DNA from 2 places in the Paenibacillus azoreducens genome. Region 1 is predicted to be linked to the other one. Evidence: riboswitches for the same ligand, from Rfam matches in the RefSeq annotation. Region 1 holds a riboswitch; the other holds the start of a gene.
What was found. Region 1 has a riboswitch for cyclic di-AMP ahead of L6442_RS31970 (C40 family peptidase). Riboswitches for the same ligand answer to the same signal wherever they lie in the genome.
Positions count from the first base shown of each region.

Region 2: linked by a shared signal. The riboswitch ahead of L6442_RS24455 (alpha/beta fold hydrolase) and the one ahead of L6442_RS31970 (C40 family peptidase) in region 1 are both predicted to bind cyclic di-AMP.

Region 1 is NZ_AP025343.1:7,128,097-7,137,240, forward strand. It holds gene L6442_RS31945 (transglycosylase domain-containing protein) at 1-388, shown strand, start outside; gene L6442_RS31950 (endonuclease/exonuclease/phosphatase family protein) at 649-1,710, shown strand; gene L6442_RS31955 (YwhD family protein) at 1,991-2,500, opposite strand; gene L6442_RS31960 (M1 family metallopeptidase) at 2,747-4,729, shown strand; gene L6442_RS31965 (hypothetical protein) at 4,741-5,574, shown strand; cyclic di-AMP (ydaO/yuaA leader) riboswitch at 5,863-6,003, shown strand; gene L6442_RS31970 (C40 family peptidase) at 6,009-6,476, shown strand; cyclic di-AMP (ydaO/yuaA leader) riboswitch at 6,864-7,002, shown strand; gene L6442_RS31975 (C40 family peptidase) at 7,007-7,498, shown strand; gene L6442_RS31980 (GNAT family N-acetyltransferase) at 7,694-8,185, shown strand; gene L6442_RS31985 (c-type cytochrome) at 8,344-8,706, shown strand; gene L6442_RS31990 (4a-hydroxytetrahydrobiopterin dehydratase) at 8,800-9,105, opposite strand.
Region 2 is NZ_AP025343.1:5,503,564-5,512,707, reverse strand. It holds gene L6442_RS24470 (helix-turn-helix transcriptional regulator) at 1-419, shown strand, start outside; gene L6442_RS24465 (AraC family transcriptional regulator) at 556-2,754, opposite strand; gene L6442_RS24460 (hypothetical protein) at 2,903-3,241, opposite strand; cyclic di-AMP (ydaO/yuaA leader) riboswitch at 3,632-3,833, shown strand; cyclic di-AMP (ydaO/yuaA leader) riboswitch at 3,905-4,066, shown strand; gene L6442_RS24455 (alpha/beta fold hydrolase) at 4,222-5,043, shown strand; gene L6442_RS24450 (AcpB/EbpR/MafR family transcriptional regulator) at 5,115-6,554, shown strand; gene deoD (purine-nucleoside phosphorylase) at 6,687-7,397, shown strand; gene L6442_RS24440 (NupC/NupG family nucleoside CNT transporter) at 7,452-8,633, shown strand.

The sequences.
Region 1 (9,144 bases):
CGAAACCGATGGTTGGATGGTCGGCTACACGCCGGAGTTAGCCACAGCAGTCTGGGTGGGTTATGACAAAGGCCGGAACATCACTACGCTTGACGGACACCGCGCCGCTCCGATTTTTGCCCGGTTTACCGAAAAAGCGCTTGAACATGCGCCTCCACGGATTTTCGCCATCCCCAGCGGGGTTGTTACGGTATATATCGATCAGGAAACCGGCAAATTGGCAACCACAGATTGTCCAGACAAAAAACTCCAAGTATTCGTCGCAGGCACAGAGCCGACAGAGTACTGCCCGACTCACGTGGGAGAACACAGCAATTCAAACAATAAGTCCGAAAACACCGTGAAGCATTCATGGTGGGACTCCTTCAAACGTTGGCTGACAAGATAAAGGATTATAGGGGGCCTCCTCTGACGGCATGCAAATGACCTAGAGGAAGGCCTTTTTTACATATCAGAATTTCCGGGGTCCCCGCAAAGTAATCGGAATAAGCTTCGAAGTCGACACGTCACTTTGTGGGGTTATTTTATCTGGACCCCGCCCATTTCCGCGTGATACATTAGGGATGCATTCAAGAAGCGTATCAGAATATGTTCGGCTTTTCTTATCAAAAGCGGACTTTTTAAACAACCTCATAAAGGAGTTTTTGAATGGTTAGAAAAATGCTGTGGAGCCTGGGCGGTATTCTGCTGGCGGCCGTGCTGCTCGTCGGCGGCTTTTTGCTGTACGTGACTTTGACCGACTACAAACCGAAGCCAACCGAACCGGTTGCGGTCGCAAATAATCCGGAACGGATGTTAAAATCGGGAGACCCTTTTACGATCACCACCTTTAACATCGGGTACGCCGGACTGGATCAGAATGAAGATTTCTTCATGGATGGCGGGACTCATTCCCGTTCAAGCAGCAAGGAGCAAACCCTGACGAATCTGAACGGTATCGGAAGCTTTTTAACCAACATGAACTCAGGCATCATTTTGATCCAAGAGGTTGATGTCAAATCGTCGCGTAGCTATGACGTGAACGAGGTTGACGCGCTGCAGGCCGTTCTGCCGGATTACGGTCTTTCCTATGCGGATAATTACAAGGTGCCGTGGGTGCCTGTACCACTGCTTCATCCCATGGGCCATGTCCACGGCGGAATCATGACGCTTTCCAAATACAAAAGCACTGCTGCCACAAGGTTTGACCTGCCCGGCAAAGAAAAGTGGCCCCGTCAGCAATTTGATTTGGACCGCGCCTTCATCGAAAACCGGATTCCCGTGGAAAACGGCAAAGAGCTTGTCCTCGTCAATCTCCACCTGTCGGCATTTGATAAAGGCGGAAGCATCCGCAAACAGCAGCTGCAGTTTTTGGGAGAATATATAGCGCAGGAAGCGAAGAAGGGAAACTACCTTATCCTGGGCGGGGATTGGAACCACTCGCTGCCCGGTACCGATCCCAAGGCATTCCAAACGACTCAGGATTGGCCGGAGTGGCTGCAGCCTTTCCCCGAGAGCTTCAAGCCGAAGGGCTTTGAGTGGGCGGTGGATAAAAACACGCCTTCGGTTCGGACAGTGGATGTCCCATATCGGGAAGGCGTGAATTTCCGGGCTGTCATCGATGGATTTTTAGTCTCGCCGAACGTGGAGATCGTCAAGGTTAAGGGGCATGATTTAAAGCATGAATTCAGCGACCATAATCCGGTAACTGCCGAATTCCGGCTTAAATAAGCCTCCGCATGCAGCACGGCAGAAGCACAATAAACGATCCACAATCTCAACAAAATAATCCCACAAAGAGTATCGGAAAGAAGTAAGGGCGCCTCTCAAAGAGGGGCGCTTTTGCGGAGCAAAAGTACGGAGTGAAGCCTTTGCTCCGATGCTTATTCCAAATGCTTGCGGGAACCCCAAAAAATTTATAACCTCTAAAAAGGGTCTGCCCTGCTTTGCCTAACCACAGCAAACTACCCGGCAGACCCTCTTCTATTTCTTTGTACGGCAGAAACTGCAATTACGCTTCGAGAGCCTGCTTCAGTTCTTCAGGGGATCTTTCCCACCATTCTTCGTTATGGGAAACGAGCAGGTCTTTAAGAAGCTTTTTCTCCTCGGAGCCGAGCTCATCCAGCATAAATTTGCGTTTTAGCGAGGCATCCATCCGGTTGACATGATCCGCGAGGATTTTCCAGCCCCGGCGCGCTTCCTCATCAATCCACATTTCACAGGCGGTTGCCCCGCCGTAGAATTGGCCTTCTTCATTACGGTCCACCGCTACCCATACAATCCACACCTGGCGTCCATTCGGCACATCTTCACGATTTCCGGAAAAACGGATCCGGCGTTCCGGCTTGCTCTTGGCATGCATGGCACCGATATCGATCACGGCTTCGCCACGGTCAATGATTACCGGCGAAATGTTGTTCAGGTCAATGGAACCCGCTCCAAACCCCATTTTATGTTTGCTTTTACCGCTCACGATATTCAGGGCAATCTGTTTCTTGCCTATCTGCTCCTTGTTTTCCATTTCCGTGTTCCTCCTATTAGAAAAACGTCTATCGAACGGCCCCCGCAAAAAAGCGCTTCTCGGCCGGGTGCGCTGTCCGAATAGGCGTCCTGCTCTTCATCATTTTTATTAGGGGCGATTAAGAAAATGGCTGCTCAATTTTCCTGATCGCGCCTTATTGAACAACTTAATTTTATTTTAACTAATAATCGCTGGAAAGCCAACATATACATGCTGTAGATGCTTGTCAACGGGAGGTATTCGTATATGGCACCAGCACGCGCCAAAATCGTCATTTCGTCGTTACTAGCCCTATGTCTCCTGCTAGCAGGGGCAAAGTGGCTCATCTCCAGGGATACACCGGAATCGCAGCCTTCCTACGCTCCGGATCAGGCCAAGCCTCCCAAGGTATCCACCCCAATGGTACAGGAAAGCGTACAGAAACCGACAGCCCAGATCCTCAGCAACCGGGTTGTGGAATACCATATTGACACCACGCTCGATCCTGAGAACCGCGTCATCAAAGGAACTCAGACTATGACATGGTCCCACCCCGGCAAAAAAACGGTAGGCGAGCTGTACTTCCATCTATATCCCAACGCCTTTTCATCAATGGACACCACTTTCATGAAAGAATCCGGAGGCAGACTCCGGGATGACAAAATGCCTACAGACGGCTTCGGTTCCATGACCATTACGGATATGAAAACTTCGGAAGGTCTTTCCCTCATGCACCGCATGCAGTATGTTCAGCCTGACGACGGAAACGTAAAGGACAAGACCCTGGTAAAAGTTCGGCTCCCCAAACCTGTCAAGGGTGGAGAGAGCATCACGCTCAGTATCCAGTTCGAAGTCAAATTGCCCAAAATCTTCGCCCGAATGGGCACTGCTGATGAGTTTGTCATGGCCGGACAGTGGTTTCCCAAAATCAGCGTTTACGAACCCGTAGGCCTGAGAGGCCGTACGACGGAAGGTTGGAATCTGCATCAATACCATGGCAACTCCGAATTTTACTCCGACTTTGGCATTTATAGCGTCCGAATTCATGTACCTGCCAACTACATTGTCGCAGGCACCGGTATTATGCAGTCCTCCCAAATCCGAAACAAGGAAAAAATCTATCAATTTTATGCGGATGATGTGCATGATTTCGCCTGGTCGGCATCGCCGAATTTTATTTATGCCGAAGAGCCGTTCTCCTCTGCCGAAGTGCCGGGCGTGAGAATCAAGCTTTATTTGGACCCTGTCCACAAGGACCTTAAGGAAAGATACTTTTTTGCCGCCAAATCCGCGTTGAAATACTTCAGCAAATGGTACGGAACTTATCCTTATTCGACATTGTCCATCGTCGTTCCGCCCGATTCCGGCAATGGCGCCGGCGGTATGGAGTACCCAACGCTGGTCACGGCCTTCGGAGCCAAAGATGAATCACCGGGTTATGATCTCGAGCGCACCGTCATTCATGAAATTGGACATCAATATTTTTACGGCATGATTGCAAGCAATGAATTTGAAGAAGCCTGGCTGGATGAAGGTTTTACCTCTTATGCCGAGGATAAGCTCATGGAGCAGGAATATGGCGTCATTCCGAATTTGCCTATACAAGCCTCCCTGATCTCATCCCCGATGTCTTTAACGCAGGAGGCATGGAAATACGGTTCGCAGGATCAATACGCCTTGAATGTTTATTATCGCGGCAAGCTGCTGCTGAAGGCGATGGAGCAGCAGGCCGGAAGCCAAACCATGAATAAAATTATGAGGACTTACGCCCAAAAGTTTCGGTTTAAGCATCCCGCCACGGCGGATTTTCAAAAAGTGGTCGAGCAGGTCACCCGCAAATCATGGCAAAACTTCTTCGACCAGTATATTTACGGCAAGCAGATGGCCGACTTCGCGGTCGATTCCATCTCAGTAAAGAAAAAAGAGGGCGAAGCCGGTCCGGTTTACGAATCCACAATCAAAATATTAAAAAAGGGCGGCGACTTCCCGGAAGTTCCGATCCGGTTTACCTTTACCGACGGCCATACCTTGAACAAGGTCTGGAACGGTTCGGGCGACAGCGCCGAATACAAGTTGGAATACAGCGCTCCGCTCGCCTGGGCGATGGTTGATCCTGATTACTCGATCGTGATCGAGAACAAGCATATCAACAACTATTTGAAGGCGGACATGGATAAAAAGGTGCTGATCCGCTGGAACGCTAGCATCACCAAGCTGATTGAGACTCTGCTTGGAAGTCTGTCCTGGTGAGGTGAGAACTGGTGAAAGCACATATTGCAAATGGCTGGAAAAGTCTAAAAAACCAATTTTATATCGTCATTCTTCTCTTTTTATACCAGCTGATCTGGGGATACTTCTTGTACCGCCTGGTTCATTCGGCCGTCACACCGCTGCTGATGCGATATCCCGATCCGCCGCCAAATGAAATAAGCCAACTGCTCTACTATATTGAGGGCAAAATGAGCCTCGCTACGAGCGGGAAGGTTCATATGTACCTTGGAATTCTGCTCCTCATGTTCCTCATCCGCCTGCTTCTGACGCCATTTATTCATGCCGGGATTTTCCATGGGCTGCATCGGGAACGCGAAGGCGAGATCGGTCTGTATTTCTTTCAGGGAATGAAACGCCATGGGAAAACCGTGCTTTTATTTCATCTGTTCGAATGGGCGCTCATGGCCGTCCCGGCTTACTGGATTGTACTCAAGGTGTATCGAACTATCCTGAGCGGTATGCCGATGGAAACCATAGCTCTGCAGCTTCTTCCATATATAGCGGCCTGGCTTTTATACAACTACATCATTCACCAATTGATCCTTTTCATGCAGTTCGGCAAAACCGGCGGCACGGGCCTGCTGGCTCCCCTGTGGTTATGCTTGCGCGGCGCGCTGCCCCTCATCGCTATTTCTGTTGTCCTTGGTATGATCAGTTTGCTCCTATTCGGTCTTTTTGCAGGCATTTCATTTTTCTGGTCCGGAATCATTGCTCTCATTTTGCTCCAAGGTCATCATCTGGTCAGCTGTACCATGAAAATTTGGGGCATTTCAGCTAAGTTTGATCTTTGGCATCATCAGGCACATAGGAGCTCAGAGGAATAAAAACTAGAATAAAGGTTAAATTTTTGTCATTACTTCAATCCCATGATAAAAGAAAAACCCCACCCTTTTTGTTAGAAAGGGGCGGGGTTTTGTCGGTTTTTATCGGTTCATGGATTTGCAAATACAGCAATCCTCTGTTAAAATAATCCGAGTAAGACTTAGTAACAAGTTTGTAATATTTGCTGTAACTTTTCAAATTCATTTCATTCATGCTGTAACGATTTTTCAACGAAAAGAAACCGAAAGAAGTCAATGGATAAAATAACGAGTTAACGATTTATAAGGTGCAACGATTAAAGGCCGAATTCCTTGGCACCGGGAAGCGGGGGAACCATTTATGGGTGAATTGATCTCGCAGTCGAGGGATCATAGGGGGCGACCTTCTACCGAATCCTTTAGCTAACTTCGCAGGCAACCGGAAGGGGTTTATTTTTTTGAAAAAGAAGTTTGCAGCAATTGCACTTGGCGTAACACTTATGTTTTCGATGGGAACCGGCAGCGCTTTTGCGAATTCATCATTAAACAGCGTTGTTCATAAGACCGTCGGCGTTTCATACAAAACTGGCGGATCAACCACTAAAGGATTTGATTGTTCCGGATTTACGCAATATGTATTGAAAAAAATGGGCGTTTCCGTTCCGCGCCAATCCAATGCCCAATTCAGAACTGGCACTCCCGTCTCCAAAAGCCAACTTCGCGCAGGAGATCTGGTATTTTTCAATACGACTGGCGGCGGCGTTTCCCATGTTGGTATCTATATTGGGAATGGAAGCTTTGCACATTCATCCTCTTCCAAAGGGGTTACGATCAGCAAGCTTAGCAACAGCTATTTCGCCAAACGCTACATAGGCGCAAAACGAGTTATGAGCAATGCCAAATATAAGGCAGCAGCCTTCAATTAAAATAACTTCATAAATGTTTACGATCTGGCCCGCAAACGGATGATTTTTGCCGAAATCACCTTGCGGGTTTCTTACTGTTTCGTGCTCATACTTATTAGACGAATGAGACGCGCAAAAGGTAACAGTTTTTCAAAAAAAACTTTTTGATAATTTTTTCCTGTCCATTTCCATTTACCCTGTTTATCCAACAAATAAACATCTTTTCCTATTATATGTTCTATAAATCCGCCCTTTCTTATGAAAAAAACTAATTTTTTTTGAATCTTTGTGGTAGAAACAATTGCCAAAGTGGTGTTCCTTTGTTACAATAAGTCCAGTGAGTTAGTAACAACTTTGTAATCTTTATAAAATCGTTTGTAACCAAGGACGTTTCCTGAATTATATAGTGTAAAGCATATGCCGAATTCTCTCACACTAGGGAAGCGGGGGAACCATTTATGGGTGAATTGATCTTGCATCAGAGGGATCATAGGGGACCTTCTACCGAATCCTTAAGCTAACCTCGCAGGCACCGGAAGGAGTATATTTGTTTGAAGAAGAAACTTGCAGCAGCTGTCATGAGTTTTGCCATTGTCTTCACTGTCGGGGCCGGAAGCGCTTTCGCGGACTCCAAAATGGACAAAGTCATCGATGATGTTCTAGGTACAAAGTACAGAACCGGCGGCACGACTACTAGCGGTTTTGACTGCTCCGGATTCACCATGTATGTCTACAAACATCTCGGCATTAATTTGCCTCATCAATCCGGATCGCAATTCAGTATGGGCACTTCTGTTTCCCGCAGCGACCTCAGAGCGGGAGATCTGGTATTCTTCAATACCTCCGGCGCTGGCATTTCCCATGTCGGAATCTATATGGGCGACGGAAAGTTTGCACATGCCTCTACTTCACGTGGTGTAGTTGTAAGTTCGCTTAGTGAAAGCTATTACGTTGATCGCTACGTCGGCGCTAAACGAGTCATGAGCACGGATACATATGAATCCACTGCTATTGATTCCCCGGATAACGATGACGTACAATAATTCCAATTAGTTGCTACACGGTTGTACGAAAGGCCCGTAACGAGATTTTTGCCGAAATCTCAGTACGGGCCTTTCGTACATGGAGCGGGCTTCCCCTTCCATGTGTACCGTGAATGTCCTTCATAGGAATAGTTTTTTAAGAATGTTCAAATCCTATGAATCAACGCACTTTCGCAAGGAATGAGGTCGTAAGCCATGAGCGTTGCCAAAAAAATTTTTATGGTCATCCCGATGATGCGGGAACATGCCGAAGTTTGCAGCAACTGGAAATATGAGCCTCCATACGACCGAATTTACAGCTGGCTTCCCTGGGAGCAGATGGAGGCGCTCGGCATTGAATTTGGGGATCCTGATATACGGGAACGCCAATATGTATCGATTATGGACGCTGAAGGCATCCTGTGCGGGTTTGCCCAGCTTTTCCCGATGGTCAATGTTATTCGGCTTGGAGTCGGCTTACGGCCTGATTTATGCAATTTGGGAATGGGTAAGAGCTTCTTGGAGGCCATCGTCGCGGAAGCCAAAAAGCGATATCCGGAACTGCCTGTTGATCTGGAGGTGCAGGAATGGAATCAACGCGCAATCCGCGCATATTTAAAAGCGGGCTTCGAGATTACCGACACCTACGAAAAATGGACGCCTGAAGGCCTCGAACGCTTACACTGCATGGTCTATCGGGAACATTAAAAACGTCAATGATAAATGGTACAAAATTGTGTATTTTTGGTGGCTTTTTCTCTGCTTTTCGTTTGATTTTTTGTCACAAACTATTTGATGTACAAGCTTGTTCCGTTATAATGAAGAAATGAGAGGACTGTCAGTATACATAGAAAGGACGAAAACGGATGCAAAAATGGATCATGAGCGGTTTGATAACAATCGCATGCGTATTTGCCATTGTGCTTATATTTACGCTGCCTGGCAAGGAAGAAGTAGCTGAACAAAATAAACCACCAGCCATGCCTGAAGTAACCATGGACGCAGCGGCGGCTGAAGCTACACTCAAAGCCCAAGGCTGCATTAGCTGCCATGGTGACCAGCTGCAGGGAGGCGCCGGACCTAATCTGCAAAAAATCGGATCACAGCTCTCTGCCGAAGAGATCTACAAAATCATTACCAAAGGCCAAGGCGGAATGCCTTCGTTCAAAGACAAGCTGAAAAGCGAAGAAATTGCCAACGTAGCTCAGTGGCTTGCAGCCAAAAAATAATCCTTTTTTTCCTAAATAAAAAACACGCTTCATGGGGAACCCTTTCAGGACTGCCCAAGCGTGTTTTTTTGCCGTTTCGAACATATTCGTTTGTTACCGTTTCTCTCCGGATCGCATCTTTTCAAATAACTCGTTAAACTGATGAGCTTCCTTGATATCAAGGGCGGTAATGCCCCCTTCATCCCAGGAGGTCAGCCGTAATGTTACATTCTTATAATCAATTGTGATAAAGGGATGATGATCAAAGGCTTCGGAGATCGTTGCTACTTCATCGACAAATGAAATCCCCTTCATGAAGCTTGCGAAAACATATTTTCGCACAATCCAGCGTCCTTCTTCCAGCTGCCAGCCCTCCAGCTTCGCTAAATGCGCTTCCACTTCTTCTTGTGTATAAACCATTTTTCATATCCTCCCTGAAACCCACATCCCTACGGATCG
Region 2 (9,144 bases), 1.6 Mb from region 1:
AAGCCAAGGGAGAGAATATCGGGGAAATGTGGAGCTACGTGTATGAAGTAGGGACGTTAATCTGCGAACGCAACCGGTATTCCAACACAACATCGACGATTGAAGTAGGCAGCCGGCTATTGGAGTATGTCAACGAAAATTATACAAGCGCCGATGTTTCGCTAAAACAGCTGGCTGAAATATTTCAGATGTCTGTCTCCAAGGCTTCCAAGATATTCAAGGAAGTTACCGGAATCAATTTCTATGATTATTTATGCCGGCTCCGTATGGAAATGGCGAAGGAATTGTTAAGAGAAAGAAGCTGCGGCATTGATGACATCGCCCGCCGGGTGGGCTACGAAAACGTATATTCTTTCAAACGCGCTTTTGCCAGATATGAAGGCATCAAACCGGATGAATATATGGATTCGGCGATGTGAGAGGATATTGAGACGATAATAGGCCAGCCATAACGTATGGTTGGCCTATTTTGTGATGGCGAAAGAGGGCTGATCCATTAAGCAATGTACAAGTCGTTTCTTTTATTTTAACGTATGGCATCGACATCAAGGGAATTCAGCCGCTCGCTTCATCGATCTGCTGATAACGATATTGGGCTGGCGTCATCCCGGTCGCTTTCTTGAAGGCGGTAAAAAAATGGCTCTTCGTCTGAAATCCGGCCTGCTGCGCAATCTCGGCAACGCTCATATCCGTTTGTTGAAGCAATTCCTTCACCTTTTCGATCCGCATATTCAAAATATAATTGGATAATGACATCCCGTAATGGTCCAGAAACAGCTGACGCGAGTATTTGGCCGAAAGTTCGATGTGATCGGCGATGCTCTCGACAGACAGTCTTGGATCGTGAATGTGATATCGAATATACTCAATCATTTCCTCAACGATTTTTCCTTTGCGGTTTAAGCTTTTCTGGTCGCCAAGCAGGGAGATGATCCGGGAAATCTCTTTTTTCATCCACATGTGGATGTCTTCGAGCTTTGCGAATTTTTTTAGATGATTTTCAATTCCCTTTACGTTATGTACGGTAGTAAGTTTGCTAAATGATTTGACGAAGGAGAAGAACATTAATTTTAATTGGAATTGACATTCGGAATAATTCATCGCTTGCAGCCGGACAAACCATTGTTCCAGCCAATGAAAGGACTGCTCCTCCTTGCCGCTGCGAATCGACTGAATAAGGAGGTCCAGCAGGGTATCATCCGGTTGATATTGCAAATCCGCGTAGCGCTCATATTCTTGTTCCGTATAAATTTTGTCGTCACCGCTGATGAATTTGAACAACGTCAATTCGCATAAGTCATCGTATACGGCGCGCAGATCATCGCGAACATGCCTTGCCGTACTGTATGCCACGGTTATGTTGAGCTGAATATACCTGTTTACCATGCGGCTGAGCTGGCTCAAATCCTCCATCATGTCATCTGCTTGATCGGCTATGCCAATAAGGAGGAGCAGGTGGTCGCCGCCGAAATCGACAACTTCGATTGCGCGATCCTTACTGATAAGTACTTCTTCCGCAATGTTGCCAATGGCGTATTTCAACAGTCTCTGGGAGGCAAAATCATAACGCTCTGCGGTTTCGTAGAAAGCATCGATTTTGACAACGGCCAGCCGTATCCATTCGTATTGGAGTATTTTTGATTCACGTGAAAGAGCCTCGCGTGCGCTGTTCCCCAGCCTGCCTTGCAATATCCACCGCCGTAAAAATTCCGTTTTGATAAGCGGGGAATGATCCCGCAATAAAACGACGCTTTGCCGAATCGCATCGATATCGCTTTTGGCATGAATGCCAAGCTTGCCATGGATTTGAGCCGCAAGGATCCGGAAAGGCTTGAAGAAGAAATGTGAATTCCAAAGTACTGCGACCAGCAGCAAGATGAGGAGCAGAATTGAGCACAATACAATCGTCTGTTGGAAAGAGGTAACCTGCTTACGGAATTGTTTCATGCCGGACAGGGAATAAATCGTCCAATCCTGAGTATCTAAATCGGCATAGTTCACGTATAAAGTCTGCTCATCTGCTTTTAGTTCGAAGGAACCTTTCTTGGCATCTGTTCTCGAACGCATCACGCCAGCCATGATCCTATCGTCCGCCTGGCCTAGAATCGTTTGCCCGGAACGGTCCATGAGTGTCACTTGATAATCTTTCGCGCCTTTCTCTGAACCTTCCCCTGAAATGAGATAGTTCTGCAATACTTGTGGATTTAACAGCACAACCAAATATCCATAGTGCTCCTTTTCCACATAGGAGGACGGGAATACCAATGATATATATGACTTCCCTCCGGTCTCATAGTGGGAATACCGTAATAAGAACGGGCCTTTCTGTTTAACACGCTTCAATATCGTCTGATCCGAAAACTCGTCGAATGAAAGAAGACCAACTTTGGAATCCATTACTTTTTCCCGGCGCATATTAAATAAGTAAGCGCCTTCAAAAAAGGATTCTTTGGATAAATATTTTGACAAGGTCTGCAGGGCTGCGGCATCAAGCAAGGGATCATCCCCGAGGGAGTATATCCAGTTCTGAAGGGTCTGATCTTCATATATGTTCAAACCGTACCACTTCAGTTTAGCCAGGATGAATTCCGTACGGTCTAATGTTTCTTCAATTCTGTCCCTGTTGATATATCCGAGCTGGGAGGAGGCATAATCCGAGAATCGCTGAATCAGAAATAATGAAAACGGGATGATAATGATGGTAATTAAGATGCAGCTCCATAAAAAAATACGCAGATATGTCGATTTGAACATATGAAAATGCCGCCCCCTCTTAATTATCCCAAGGAAAGTGTTTTTATTTTTAAATTCTATGATATCTAATCACGTTGTTTCTGCCTAGTTCTTATTTGCCTATTCGGGTTCTCAATCGTCTTTTCATCGGGAGTATTCCTTACCGGCTCTAACGTTTTAAGGGGCAACTTTGGGAGGGGGAAATAAAAAAGAAGCCGCCGCCAGCGAAGAATCGAAGATTCTTACGGCTAGTAACGGGGCTTTGTGTTAGACAGCAGTCATAGCAAGAAGATGCTAACCATACGGACGTAGTCTCCACCTGATAATCTACCCCTTTAAATCCTAGAGAGGTCAATGCCTGATTCACCATTCCTTCGGATGAGCTGAACATCGTCTGCACCATCATGCTAACGACCAGCCAAGAAATGAAGTATGGCAAAAAGACAAATGACTGTGCCGTCTTCTTGAACCATTTAACCGCGACTTCATTGAGCAGCACCGAGAGCATGATTGCCGTCCCCAAACCGAACACAAGAAACAGCCCATTCAGAAATACGGTGTTCCATGTGACACGAAGCCAGTCATTGGTCGAAAAGAAGAACTCGAAGTTTCTCCATCCTACTCATTCGCTGCCAAACAGGCCTTCTGAAAGCCGGTAATTCTGAAAGGCGAGCAAATGTCCCTGTATCCGCTTCTGTAGGGGGCCGCTCATCAAGTGTTATGCGGAACATAAATCAAGTAAACGGAAGCTTTCGGTTGTAAATGAATGATTGAGTAAGTTCAGTGACCGGAAACCGGCAATAGCCTTAAAAAAGGCCATGAATTCTATCATAACCATCCTTTACAGTTTGCCGGCTCAGGCGTATAGTCAACTCATTATGAAGTATCTTCGCTTCATGAATGAATTGCGCTGAATTTTCAATTGCGAAAAGCGGGGGAACCACAATCAGCATTGGCATGGCATTCCGATCATACGGAATGAAGCCGCTGCTAGGGGTGAATCGGAAGAAGAGGCGGTTTAATATCGGCTTCCAATCCGCAGGGCAACTCTCACTGCCCGAATCCGACAGCTAACCTCGTAAGCGTCGCTATGAGAGAGGAGTGAAACTGTGAGTTGTCAACGAACACAGGGTACCTGCTCTGTGTTTTTCTGTGCGGAAAATTGAATGGATGTCTAAGATCGCTGAATTTCCGTTCCGACGGAAAACGGGGGAACCGGCCGTGATGATCAATCATTCGTCACATGGGGTGAATCTCGAAAAAGCATTCGAGTAGGGCTACTCTTGGGTCCGAATCCGTCAGCTAACCTCGTAAGCGTTAGAAGAGAGGCTGCTTTTTATACATGCAATGCAAGGTTTATTTGCCTTGCCTCAAGAAGCATGGAAAGAGAGTTCCTCTTTCCCGTGCTTCTTTTTTTGCTGTTTTCGGATTTAGTTCTGGATTAAAGAAGGCATCGTCAGATAATGCATAATGGAGAGGAGAAGGAAGTTGCCTAATATAGAAGTGAACGGAACAACGCTGTATTATGAGACGCATGGCAGCGGCGTGCCCATTGTTTTTATTCATGGACATCTTTCATCTCATCATATGTTTGAGCCTCAAGTGGAGTATTTCAGCAAAAGAGCCAAAGTCATCGTGCTTGATTTGAGGGGATACGGAAATTCGGGGAAGTTAAACGTGGAAGTGGAAGAGATCGTCAAGACGCAATGCGAGGATTTAAACGAATTAATGGATAAACTGGATATCCCGAAAGTGACCCTTGTCGGCTGCTCGAGCGGAAGTTTGCTTGTGCAAAAGTTTGCGGCCTCTTACCCGGACAGGGTAAATGCGCTTGTGCTGGTGGACAGTTATTTCTACGGTCCATGCGGTCCTTTTGGCACCAAAAGCAGCCTGTGGAAAATCCTCGAGGCATGCAGCTGGCTTTCCTATTATCTGCCTGCGGAATTTTTCCTCCGCTCGCTCCGCGTGACATACCACCGCTGGATTCCGGCTTACAGTATTTTACGGAATGAGCTGTTTCATAAACGGCCTACCGAATCGATCAAGCAGCGGATGGCTTTGCTGAAGGTCCATACGGATCCGGGTTCAACGCGGCTGAAAATGCCGATATTATGCGTAGCGGGCAGACAAAGCGAATGGTTTGTGAACCAGATGAACAAGGCGGTAGAGTGGTTCTCCTGCGCACAGAAGGCGGTCATTGAAGACGCGATCTATCCAAGTCATTTATGTCAGCCGATTGAGTTCAACCGTATTTTGCTTAATTTTTTGATTGACCAGCGTATTTACCGGATGGAGCAGCCTTCGGGCTGAATATGGCCTTCGCTGGCTAGAATATTGAGGTACCGCTTGGCCTGGCGGAAGCAACGGGTAAAGGTGATGACATGAATAAAGAATATATGCAGCTGAAATCGCTGCTGAAGCTGCTGGACCGGGAGGAGCGGTGGTTTACGTTTGCCGAGGTGGAAAAAGAGCTGGGGTTATCCGGCAAGTCCGTCCGCAAAATCGTCGAAGCGGCCCTTCACCTCCTGCCCCCGTCCATGCATATCGAGGTATCGAGGGGGAGGGGCATCATTTTCCGCCGGGACCGTTACGGCACGAGCATTCAGGAAGTTTTGGAACCGCTGCTTCGGGAGACGCCTTATTTCCGCCTGATGCAGCTTTTGTTCGTAAACAACGGAAACGCCTCTGCGGAAGAGGTGGCGGAAGAGCTCTACATGAGTTTTTCCTCGTTCAAAAAATGGATTATTCATCTAAACCGGGATGAGCTGCGTCCGTTTCAGCTTCGGATTACGTACTCCTCGCCGACGCTTAAAGGTAATGAAATTCATGTCCGCTATTTTTTCTGGAAACTGTTTACCGAGGCTTATCCGTATACCGGATGGCCTTTTTCGAATGCCGATTTTGACCGGCTGAACGGCTTAGTGGCGGAAATCGAGCGGGAAAAAGGAGTGATCTACTTTTTGAATTCCAAGCGCAGCCTGTCGTTTCTGATCGCTATTGTGCTCGAAAGAGTCAAACAGGGACATCGGGTTGCGCTCAAAAACGGCAGCTATGCCTGGGATCAAAACGCGTTTTACGGCCCCGTCGTAAAACTGTCGGAGAAGCTTACTCAGCTTTACGGCGTCGTTTTGCCTCAGGATGAGGTCTATTTTTTGCAGTCGATGTTCAACCTCAGCCAATACCATGACAAGGACGGATTGAATATTTTCGAGGAAAAAGCGCCTCCTTCGGAAGGTGGGGATCGTGAAGAGAACCGTATGTCCGGCTTGCTTATCGCTGTATTGGCTGAAGCCTTTCCGGCGCTGAACTTAGGACCGCGGTTTTTGGCCGAAATCCGGGAATTTGTGGACAAGCTGCGGATCGATAACGCCATTCCCGAACTGATGGCCGTTTCGCACAGCCATCTGACTGCGTATATCCAGGAGAAAGAGCAGTCCATTTTTGCGTCCGTAACCGATTGTATGCAGCATTGGCAGCGGAGCTTCCCAGATATGATTTACAATGACTATCATTTGACCAAGCTTACGTTTATTATCAGTTCCAGCCTTCGTTATAAAAGCAAAAAGGCATTTTTGATTATCGGCGAGGAGTTTTCGGTGCGGCATTACGTCGCGAACTTGATCAAAAGGGAAATTGGCGACGATTTGACGATCGAAACTTCGATTTTGCATGGGCTGACCGATGATATCATCAAGCAGCATCAGATCGACTTCGTGATCAGCACGATGCCCGTATCCTTAACGAGCGTGCCAACGGTCATCATTTCCACGATCCCGACGAAAAGGGACCTGGAAAATATCCGGCAGGAGTTGATGGCGTAACAGCATGGTCCTTTTTCTTCCGTATCCAACGGCAGCAATTGGACTAGTTTCGGCCCCGGATTCCCTTTAAGATAACTACTGTAAGCGATAACAAATCATCGCTCGCCAGTTTAATCAAGGGGGAAATGCAACATGAGTATTCATCTGGGGGCCAAAGCCGGAGACGTTGCGGAACGGGTTCTGCTGCCGGGCGATCCGCTCCGCGCCAAATTCGTGGCCGAACATTTTCTGGAGGACGTTCGGTGTTACAACGAGGTTAGAGGGATGTACGGCTTTACCGGGTTATATAAAGGAATTCCGGTGTCCGTTCAGGGGACGGGAATGGGAAATCCGTCGATAAGCATTTACGTCACGGAGCTGATCAAAGATTACGGGGCGAAGAAGCTGATCCGGATCGGTACATGCGGCGCGATGCAGAAGGAGCTACAAATCCGGGATATCGTGCTCGCGCAGGCGGTTTCCTCGGACAGCAACATGACAGAAAAGATTTTTCTCGGCTGCAATTATGCGCCATCCGCCGATTTCGGCCTGCTGATGCAAGCGTATCAAGAGTCCGTTCGCCGCAGCGCAAACGTATTTGTAGGGAATGTGTATAATTCCGACGAGTTTTACAGAGAGACGCTGGCAAGACTTCATAAATTTATGGAATTCGGGGTTCTGGCCGTTGAGATGGAAAGCACGGCGCTGTATACGCTGGCTGCCAAATACGGAGTGAGGGCATTGTCCATCCTGACAGTAGGAAGTCAACTGCTGACAAATGAACGTTCTGAGCATAAAGACAGCGAGCAGTCCTTTAATCAGATGGCGGAAATCGCGCTCGACACCATCATAGCGGATGTATAGGGCTTTGAATCCAGAAATATTGTGAATTTGTTCACGAAAATGGAGGGAGACATCATGAAATATGTGGTCGCTCTGATTGGACTTGCCGTGATTCTTGCGCTTGCCTGGCTCGTCAGCTCGGATAAAAAGAATATCAAATTCCGGCCGATCGTCATCATGATTGCGCTGCAGATCGTGCTTGGGCTGATTTTGCTGAAAACAAGCATCGGGGAGTTCCTGGTTAGAGGTTTTGCCGACGGTTTTGCAAAAATTTTGAACTTTGCCAATGAAGGCACTGATTTTGTATTTGGCGGCATCGTCAACGAAGGTGTCCATTCGTTTTTCTTCCACGTGCTGATGCCGATCGTGTTCATGTCGGTGCTCATCGGAATTTTGCAGCATTATAAAATACTGCCGTTTATCATTAAATACATCGGTCTTGCGCTCAGCAAGGTCAACGGAATGGGCAAGCTGGAGTCGTATAACGCTGTAGCTTCCGCCATTCTCGGACAAAACGAAGTGTTCATTTCCTTTAAAAAGCAAATCGGCCTGCTGCCGCGGCAGCGGTTGTATACGCTGTGCGCGTCCGCGATGTCGACCGTATCGATGTCGATCGTCGGTTCGTACATGACCATGCTCAAACCGGAGTACGTCGTGGCCGCGCTGGTCTTGAACCTGTTCGGCGGGTTTATTATTTCTTCGATTGTAAACCCTTACAAGGTGCAACCGGAAGATGATATTCTCGAAGTGAAGGAAGAGAGGAAGCAAACTTTTTTCGAAATGCTTGGCGAATATATTATGGATGGCTTTAAAGTGGTCGTCATCGTCGGCGTGATGCTGGTCGGTTTCGTGGCCCTGATCTCCATGATCAACGGCATTTTCAGCGGTGTGTTCGGCATTTCATTCCAAAACATTCTCGGTTACGCGCTTGCTCCGTTCGCCTTTCTTATGGGCGTTCCATGGCATGAAGCGATTAAGGCCGGCAGCATAATGGCCACGAAAATCGTGGCGAACGAGTTTGTCGCAATGCTCGATTTCGTGAAGATTCAAGGGGACTTCAGCGAACGCACCAAAGCGATTGTGTCGGTTTTTCTGATCTCCTTCGCAAATTTCGGTTCAATCGGCACGATCGTCGGCGCCGTGAAAGGCCTGAACGAAAAGCAGGGCAACGTGGTTGCCGGATTCGGGCTGAAGCTTTTGTACGGGGCGGCATTGGTGAGCTTTTTGTCGGCGACGATTATCGGCATTGTGTTTTAAATTAGTCCAGTATTAATTTAGTTTTTAACGTAGTTTGGTGTAGCCGCTGCGGTTACGGATCGATCTTCCGATCACTGCCTGGCTTCAAAATTATTGGATTTTATTTCTGCTCAATAAGAAATTAGTTCTTGATATGATGCGAAGTTGACCGCTGCGGTTACGGATCGATCTTCCGATCGCTTCGGTCTTCAAAATAATTGGATTTTATTTCGGCTCAATAAGAAATTAGTTCTTGATATGATGCAAAGTTGACCGCTACAGTTACGGATCGATCTTCCGATCGCTGTTGTCTCCAAATTTCTTTGATTAAATATTCCATAAAGGTAGAAATTCGGAGACAAAGGCGACCGCTGCGCTTCTTCAGATCGATTCCGTCCCCTCCGCTACTTTCGCTTCTCTTCAAATACTAATTATGATGGTTGAGCCTTTATTTCTAAAAAGAATAATTTCGGAGACAGCCTATGCTTCGAAGCGATTCCGTCCCTTGCTACCTCACTTCTTTTGAAAACTA